Regions from separate parts of the Marinococcus sp. LNHM5E3-2.1 genome, predicted to be linked through region 2. Evidence: riboswitches for the same ligand, from Rfam matches in the RefSeq annotation. Region 2 holds a riboswitch; the other holds the start of a gene.

Region 1 (4,467 bases), on a different contig from region 2:
TACCGGCGGGCGGACACCGATTTTAGCTAAATCCATACTCCCACTGAAAAATGCTTCCACGCCGTCATCACAGGCAAGTGTTCGTTCCGCCAGCGCCAAAACCCGTCCAGCTTTTGTATAGACCAGATCCATATCATGCGTCAGCCAGAGAACCGCTTTTCCACGTCGCCGGCACTGCTCAAGCACTTCAAATAAAGCATCGGTATTTCGCTTATCAAGACCAAACGCCGGCTCATCCAAAATTAATATGGACTGGTTGTTCGTTACCATGACTGCCACCGAAAGGCGCCTTTTTTCTCCCTGGCTGAGCTGAAATGGATGATTCTTTCGAATATGTCCGAGCTGAAATTGAATCAGCAGTTCATTTGTCTGCTGATCAATATCTTTCTCGCACCACCCTTCCATTTCCATTCCGTATCGTATTTCTTTTTCCACGGTTTGTGCTACAAACTGATGCTCGGGTTGCTGAAAAACAATTCCGAAGGTTTTAGCAATTTCGTACGGCTTCAGACTGGCAATATCTTCTCCGTTAACATATATAGAGCCGCTTTTAAGAGATTCCCATCCAGTGAGGACACGTGCGAGCGTGCTCTTTCCTGCTCCGTTTGCACCGACTAGAGCAGTCATTTCCCCGGGGTACAGGGAAAAAGATACGTTTTCGAAAACCGTTTGCTCGCCATAGGCAAAGGCCGCCTGCTTCACCTCCAGAACAGGTGGTTCAAGTGAAGGATCACTTACCTTTTTCGGCTGCGGCAGAGATGCAAGAACTGCTGCAGCGGAATAATCCGCTGCAAACCTCTCCCATTCCAATAAAGTAATGGGAAGAGCGGATTTGGGATCCTCTGACTTTTTCAGTAATTTCTTTCCGGCTTCTGCAGGAGCCGGCAGCCATACTCCTTCTGCTTCGAGTACAGCTGCATGAGAATTGAATATACGTGCCGGGCTTCCATCCGCAGACACCTGGCCATCGTGGTTCAATACGATCACCCGGTCTACCCACTCCATTACTTCATTTAATTGATGCTCAATCAAAACCAGTGTTTTATCACTATCTGCTGCAATGCGGCCAAGAAGCGAAGCCACTGCTTGCCGGCTTACCGGATCGAGCTGGGAGAGCGGTTCATCCAGAATCCATATCCGCGGATTCACAGCAGCTAAACAGGAAACAGCTATTTTTTGCTTCATCCCGCCGGACAGTGTGTCGATACGGGCATCAATGCAGTGAAGCATATCTGTAAATTGTAAGGCTTCGTGTATGCGGGCCTCGATATCACCTGCAGGCACCCGCAGATTTTCAAGCGTGAATACAAGCTCTTCCCGCACGGTCGGCATGCAGAACTGGGTATCCGGATCCTGGAACAAAAGCGCCGCCTGCCTGGCGGCCTCCGTAATACTTTTCACCGCCGGATTTTCCCCAAACACGCTCAGACCGCCCGAAACCTGCGCCTCCACAGAACGCGGAAGAATTCCCTGGATAGCGAGAGCAAGCGTACTTTTGCCTGAACCGCTCGGACCGAGCAGCAGCACGTTTTCCCCAGTACATATTTCTGCTGAAAAACCTTCTATCGAAGGCTTAGCAAAAGGGTACGCAATGGTCAATTTGTCTGCGTAAATCATACAGCATCCCTCTGCTGGCCGAGACGGTATTGACGGCCAAGGGCAAAGCGGTCAAGCACTCCAGTCTTTACCAGCGCATCCGCAAAGCTTTTCCCTGCCCATCCGGCTAAAAGAGCGCCGCTTATAAGCATTGTTACCAGCATAAATACAACAACAGAACCTGCGTACTGGCTGAATCCATAAAGGGCATACTGGGTTAAAAATGCAGCAAACGTTCCGGCCGACCCGGCAAGCATTAATACTGGCAGACGGAACACCCGGTAGAAAAACAGAGCGAAAATCAATTCTGCAGCGAGCCCCTGGGTGAAGCCGAGCACGAGCACTGCTCCTGCACTGACAGACCCCGCCATAACTTCAGTGCCAGCCGCAATAAGCTCTGCAAGCAGCGCCGCTCCCGGTTTTTGAACGATATAGGCACAAATCACAGGCGCAAGGATCCAGAAGCCCGCCATCAGGCCTCCTCCAACTGGGCCGAAGATGCCGGTAACCATTTGTCCCAGCAGCACCCAAAGAAGATAAAGGACGCCGAGAACTGCTGAAATAAACGAGATGACGACAATATCCCGGAGGTTTAAGCGTTTGTTTATCATTAGACTTTTTCCCCGTCTGTTAACGTTCTGGCAAAGGGCCAGTCTTTTGCATAATAAGCGTCCTCAAAAAACATATACTCAAGCTGGCACCCTTCCATAAACAACGTCCGCCAGCGCTGTTTTTCTTCTTCTGTGGCTGTTTCTGCCAGTTCATCAAGGCGGTCAATATATTTATACATTTCCCTTTCCTCACGGTCCCCGTAAAAACGAATCCAGTCATTGAACGGATGGGTTTCGTCCGGCTGCACTTCCTCCATCAGCCTTTCACCCACATACAAATACACCCACGGGCAGGCAAGCGTTACCGCAATTACATCACCAAGTGTTCCTTTTTCGGCATGGTGCAGCATGTGAAGCACGTAATGCTGAGATACCGGAGCAAGCGCATAGCCCTGCAATTCCTCATAGCCCACGCCCGCCTGCTCACACAAATTATGATGCGGGTGCGTTTCGCTGTTTAAAACAAAATCAATGGTATCTTTAAACATAACCATGTCTTCTCTTGACGTACACTTTGTTACCCCAATTGCTTTTGCCTTGATCATGGCGTTTAAGTATTCAAAATCCTGCTTCACGTAATGGATAAGAGATGCTTTTGGGAGCTCCCCTTTCCCGATACCCTGTACAAACGGATTTCTCCAGCAGGCTTCAAAAATGTGCTCTGTGTCCTGCCATAAAAGCTCTGAAAATTTCATTGTAACTTCCTCCTTTAAATTAGGAGGGAACCACTACGGGCAGTCAGGACCAATGGGGCAAAAAAAGCCACTCCATTGGTGGAGTGGCTTAGAATAAACGTCCTCTATGGCAAAGCTTGTGCTTTTGAAATAGACGTATTCTGCCGTCTCCACTTTCCTACGCTGGCCTTAACCAGATCAGGTTCAAAGGGATTAAGGTTAGTCCTTATCTCAGCCGCTTTCGGCACCCCTAGTGGATTCCCTATTAAGTTGTCTACACTTTATCATATTATGTCAGGAAGTCAAAGGTGATTTTTATAATCCGCCTTCTCCCTCTGAGCAAAAATCTGCATTCAAAAACCCTGCAGGCCTATGCCAGCAGGGTTTTTCTGCATATTACGCGCGGTTCGCCACAGCCCGCGTTTCCTGATAAAAACGTTCGAATTCGGCTACGACATTATCAAGAAAATCAATCGTGCCCTGATCTGTTAAATCTCCGTTTTCATTCATTTTTTCATGGACGGCTCCGATCAGTACTTCATTTCCAGGCAGTACTTTTGCACTCATACCGGGAGCGCTCAGAATCTGGCGAAGATGCATCTGCGCTTTCACTGTGCCCAGGCCTCCAAGAGAAGCTCCTACAAGCATGGTTGGTTTGCCGGCAAAGTCGTAATCGACCCGGGAGTTCCAGTCAAGAGCATTTTTAAGCACGCCGGAAATCGAACCGTTATATTCCGGAGTGGCGATAAGCACGGCGTCCGCTTCACGTACAGAACGCTTGTATTCCTGCACATAGTCCGGAGCGTTGCTTTCCTCATCCTGATCATAGTGCGGAAGATCGCGGATATCTAAAATATCAATATCCATGATGTCACTGTAACGATCCTGCATGTACTCCACTAACTTTCCGTTAAATGATTCCTGGCGAATACTTCCTACGATAGCTGCTACTTTCATTTGAACTTTCATCCTTTCGTGTTGAACTTCATTTATATATCATACACGCACGTTACTGGCTGTTTCAAGTTATCTGCTTACTTTTTGTAAGTGCCTGATGCAGAGCTGTGTTCTTTTTCTGCACACGCTCCTCCCAGTATTCCCTGTCCCAGTCCGCAAGCTGTTCCGGAGCGACCGCCTGCTCCATGTAACGGGAAAATGAATCCACTTCCTTTAACACAGACGGATCTCCTGTTTTCACGAGCATCGTCAGTGCTTCCATGCAGGCTCCCATTACCGAAATATCTTCGTAACCGTACAATCTCACCTGATAAAAGCTTTTATATAAATACTCCCTAAAGGGTTTTACAGGCATGAATAACCGCAGCTCATTCTGATTGTCAGCGAAGTATTGGTCATTTTTGTGTTCATGGCTGAGTTCGGAAAGCAGTGCCCCAATACGGTTGATGCAGTTCGCTGCTGTGTGTGGATCATTGATTGCAGGCGAAATGGCCCGCAGCGCTATTTCTACAATTTTCTGCATGGAGAATTCGATGTCCTGAACATTGCTTCTCTCTTCTCCTACTAATAAAAAACTTCTCAATATTTTCGGGGATAAACTATGCTTTGACCAATAGCGAAATAAAGGC
Region 2 (4,467 bases):
GGGGGCGACCATCGCTCCATTAGCGAAATGGCTTCACCTATCCGGTCCGCTCCGCGAAGCGCCAACTCATTCCCTGGAGCTCGTATCACTCGGAAAAGCGAACGCAGAAATTATGGAATTTCAAACGAATGAAGCGACGCCGATTGTCGGGCAGACGCTCCAAAGCATTGAATTTCCCGCATCTGCGCTGATCAGCGCGATTGTCCGGGACGATGAACTGGTCACTCCGGTTGGTGAGACAATAATCCAGGCCGGTGATTATTTGTATATTCTTGTATCACGTAAAGAAAAACGTATTTTAAAGCAGATGCTGCGGCACGATTACTGAGAAAAAGCGGCCAGCGTTAAGAGGCATTAAATTTGAGGAAAGAAGGAAGGGCTCCGCATGGGTGTGCTGATCAATGTATTGATCCCAATCATTTTAATATTTACGATTGGCTATTTGCTGCAGAAAAGACAGGCAGTGGATATTCGGCCGGTGTCGGCTGTCGCTCTTTATGTATTGACGCCTGCGCTTGTTTTCCGGACATTCTATGAAAGAGAGCTGAACAGCGATATGCTGTCGATGGCTCTGTTTTCCCTGGTATTTTTAGCGGTTATGACCGGGCTGATCAAATTAGTGTCCTACGTGCGTAAATGGCCGAAAGCTAACGAAACCGGCATGATGCTCTCTACCGTGTTTATGAATGCGGGCAATTACGGTGCTCCGTTAATTGCTTTTGCGTTTGGTGATACAGCCTTTGCCTACTCTATCGTTTTTATGGTCATTCAGACGATGCTGATGAATACTGTAGGCGTCTATATCGCAAACAGTGCCAATATGGATGCGGCTGACGCGTTCCGGACGGTACTGCGGATGCCGGTATTTTATGCACTGCTCGCCGGTATTGTCTTCCAGCTGACCGGGATACCGGTCGGAGCGACCTATTATGAAGCCCTCGATATGCTCGCGAGCGCTGCAATACCGGTGGTTATGATTATCCTGGGGATGCAGCTTGCACGCATATCCGTCAAAAGCATGGATTGGAAGCTTGTTAGTGCAGGTACGTTTTTACGGCTTGTATTCGCGCCGGCTCTCGCTTACGTAATTGCCCTGCTGCTGCAGACCAGCGACACGTTAACGACCGTGCTGGTTGTTTCAACAGCGATGCCGAGTGCAGCAACCATGGCAATGATTTCTGTACAATTTGATTCCAACCCCCAGCTTGTTTCGAGTATTACACTGGTGACGACTATTTTAAGCGTTCCTTCCCTGTGGGTGGTGCTGTCGATTTTCCAGGCATAAAATTCCGCATCGAATTGACGGAAGAAGAGTACCGCGTTATGATATAAATAATACCAACCACTAGGGGTGCCTGTTGGCTGAGACAGCGTAAAGCTGATCCCTTTGAACCTGATCTGGATTATACCAGCGGAGGGAAGTGGGGAAGAGATGCCAATACGACTATCTCCCCCGCTTTCTAAATGAAAGCGGGGTTTTTTGTGGAAAATATTATATTTGCTGGGGGTGCCTGCTGAGGCTGAGACCGGAGAAACATCCGGAACCCTTTGAACCTGATCTGGAGAGCCAGCGGAGGGAAGCAGCCATGTTGAACCTTTTAACGGGCAGCCTCCTTCCTTCTGGAAGGAGGTTTTTTATGAATGACAAACCGAAGCCGAGCATACACGCGGTATCGCCGCCGGATATAACGGTGGCAGCGTGGTGGGGGAAAACGAGGGAGCTCACAGGAATCGTCGATTATGTGCATATACGGGCACCTGAATGGACAAAGCGTGAAAAGGAAAGGGCCGTCGAGCTGGCATTAAAAGAAGGAACTGCCCCCGCGCAGCTGATCATAAATGATGAACCGGAGCTTGCTGCTGCATACGGGCTGGCCGGTACCCACCTGCCGGAGCGTCGTACAATCTATCCGGCATCTGTAAGCTGGGGGCAGTCGATACACTCTGTAGAGGCAGCGAAAAGAAGTGAACAGGAGGGAGCATCATGGCTGTATTTTGGTCATGTATTTGCCTCAGGCAGTAAACCTGGGAGCCCCCCGCGCGGAGTTCGGGCGTTGAAAGCTGTGGCGGAAAGCGTCCGCCTCCCCGTGATTGCCATCGGAGGAATTGATGCTGACAAGGCAGTAGAAGGTATAAACTGCGGAGCGTCCGGGGTGGCAGCCATTGCATATTTTTATGATGCGGCAGAACCCGGAAAAGCAGCCGAAGAGCTCAGAATCCGGTTAAGGAGTGATGACAATGAAGGCTGATACAGAAGTTCTTATTGTGGGCGCAGGGGTACAGGGATGCTCGCTTGCATATCAGTTAAGCAAACGGGGGCGTCGTGTGATGGTCATCGAAAAAGAAACCATCGCTTCCGGAGCATCAAAAGCGGCTGCCGGTATGCTCGGAGCCCAGTCCGAATGGGAAGGGTCTGGCCTTTTTCAGGAATTCGCCCTGGAAAGCCGGGAGCTGTTTAAAGAACTGGTCCCTGAAGTGGAAGCGCTTAGCGGAATGGACGTTTCCTACGTGAACAACGGAATGCTGAAGCCTGTATGGGAGACAGCGGAAGAAGAAAGTTATCAACGCACCACGCGCGACTACGGCGCGGAGTGGCTTTCGCCATATGAAGCACTGCGCAGGGAACCGGCGCTTTCCGAAAATATCCGGGGCGCCTGGTCCATTCCAAAAGACGGCCAGCTTCGTGCCTATGAATGGACAATGGCTCTTGCCAAAGCAGCAAAGGCCTGCGGGACAATTGTACGGGAAAATACTTCAGTTGATCGTCTTTTGGAAGCTGATGGCCGCGTTTACGGTGCGAAAACAAGTGAAGGAGTTGTTGAAGCGGAAGAAGTTGTTTTTACCGGGGGAAGCGCCGGGGCGGAGCTGTTGGATGAGAAGGAGTTTACCCTCTATCCGGTGAAAGGGGAGTGTTTGTCCGTACGCATGCCCCGGGAGAATTTGAGACACACCCTCCACACTCCGCAGGTGTATATTGTTCCGAAAAAGGACGGGGAAATCTTTATAGGCGCTTCAGAAAAACCCGGCGACTCGAGTACAGGGGTCACTGTAGCTTCGATACAGGAGCTGATGAAAGCAGCTGTGCATTTAGTGCCGGGGCTGAAGCATGCGAATATTGACAGGCTTTGGAGCGGTGTCCGGCCGCAGACAGGGGACGGGCTGCCATATATGGGACAGACCGAACGGGGTTTGTGGGTAATGACCGGCCATTACAGAAACGGTATTTTGCTTTCAGCACTGAGCGGAAGCTGGATGGCTGACCGGATCGAGGGGGAAAGCGTTCGCGAGGACTGGAAGCACCTGTTTGCCGTAGACCCTCAAATACGAAAGGGAGGAATTATTCATGCAGATCACGCTTAATGGTCAATTACAGAATATTGAGAACAGCACCACGGTAGCCGATTTACTTGAAGAGCTTCAGATCGCCCACAAAAAAACAGTGGTGGAGCGCAACGGCACTATTGTAATTGAAGAATTTCACCAGCAGGAAGGTTTAATGGACGGGGATAGAATCGAAATTATTCATTTTGTAGGAGGCGGATGAACAAATGCTTAGTATCGGCAATATGATGTTTGAATCGAATTTATTTCTCGGCACCGGGAAATATAAAGACGCCCGGACCCAGCTGCAGGCTGTAGAAGCATCGGAAACAGAGGTACTGACCTTCGCCGTTCGCAGAATGAACCTGTTTGACAGCAGCCAGCCTGATCCATTTGAACAGATGGATGTCTCAAAGTACCGGCTGCTGCCAAATACAGCCGGGGCCAAAACAGCTGAAGAAGCTGTACGCACCGCGAAGCTGGCAGAGGCGGCCAATATGTGTGACATGATTAAAGTAGAAGTGATCGGCTGCGATAAAACGCTTCTGCCGGATCCGGTGGAAACGCTCCGGGCCTCAGAACAGCTGCTGAACGAAGGGTTTACTGTCCTCGCCTATACGTCCGATGACGTTGTGCTCGCCAGGAAGCTTCAGGAGCTTGGGGTTCATGCAGTGATGCCGGGAGCCTCTCCTATAGGCACGGGGCTTGGAATCATTAACCCTTACAACCTGTCCCACATTATTGAACAGGCGGAAGTCCCGGTGATTGTAGATGCAGGCATTGGGAGTCCGAAGGATGCTGCTTATGCCATGGAGCTCGGCGCTGATGGTATCCTGCTGAACACGGCCGTTTCGGGCGCGGGCGATCCTGTAAAAATGGCAGAAGCGATGAAATTGGCAGTGAGGGCCGGAGCGCTTGGCGCAGAAGCAGGGCGCATAGATAAAAAATTCTACGCCCAGGCGAGCAGCCCTTTAGGAGGCCTCAGTATTTGAATACGGAAGAACGTTTTTCCCGGCAGCGGTTATTTCACGGAATCGGCCGAAGGGGACAGAAAAGGCTGCAGGAGGCTCACGTCATAGTAGTAGGTGCCGGAGCTCTCGGGAGTTTAACAGCCGAAACTCTCATACGCGCGGGGATCGGAAAATT

What was found. Region 2 has a riboswitch for thiamine pyrophosphate ahead of ACTRXH_RS11185 (thiamine phosphate synthase). Riboswitches for the same ligand answer to the same signal wherever they lie in the genome.
Region 1: linked by a shared signal. The riboswitch ahead of tenA (thiaminase II) and the one ahead of ACTRXH_RS11185 (thiamine phosphate synthase) in region 2 are both predicted to bind thiamine pyrophosphate.

What each region holds. Positions count from the first base shown of each region.
Region 1 covers NZ_JBQLIB010000001.1:146,302-150,768, reverse strand. Annotated here, with positions in the region: gene ACTRXH_RS00790 (ABC transporter ATP-binding protein) at 1-1,617, opposite strand, end outside; gene ACTRXH_RS00785 (ECF transporter S component) at 1,614-2,207, opposite strand; gene tenA (thiaminase II) at 2,207-2,902, opposite strand; TPP riboswitch at 3,040-3,143, opposite strand; gene ACTRXH_RS00775 (NADPH-dependent FMN reductase) at 3,278-3,838, opposite strand; gene ACTRXH_RS00770 (DUF2254 domain-containing protein) at 3,903-4,467, opposite strand, start outside.
Region 2 covers NZ_JBQLIB010000009.1:46,675-51,141, forward strand. Annotated here, with positions in the region: gene ACTRXH_RS11175 (potassium/proton antiporter) at 1-328, shown strand, start outside; gene ACTRXH_RS11180 (AEC family transporter) at 386-1,285, shown strand; TPP riboswitch at 1,338-1,437, shown strand; TPP riboswitch at 1,494-1,596, shown strand; gene ACTRXH_RS11185 (thiamine phosphate synthase) at 1,638-2,249, shown strand; gene thiO (glycine oxidase ThiO) at 2,239-3,360, shown strand; gene thiS (sulfur carrier protein ThiS) at 3,344-3,544, shown strand; gene ACTRXH_RS11200 (thiazole synthase) at 3,549-4,313, shown strand; gene ACTRXH_RS11205 (ThiF family adenylyltransferase) at 4,310-4,467, shown strand, end outside.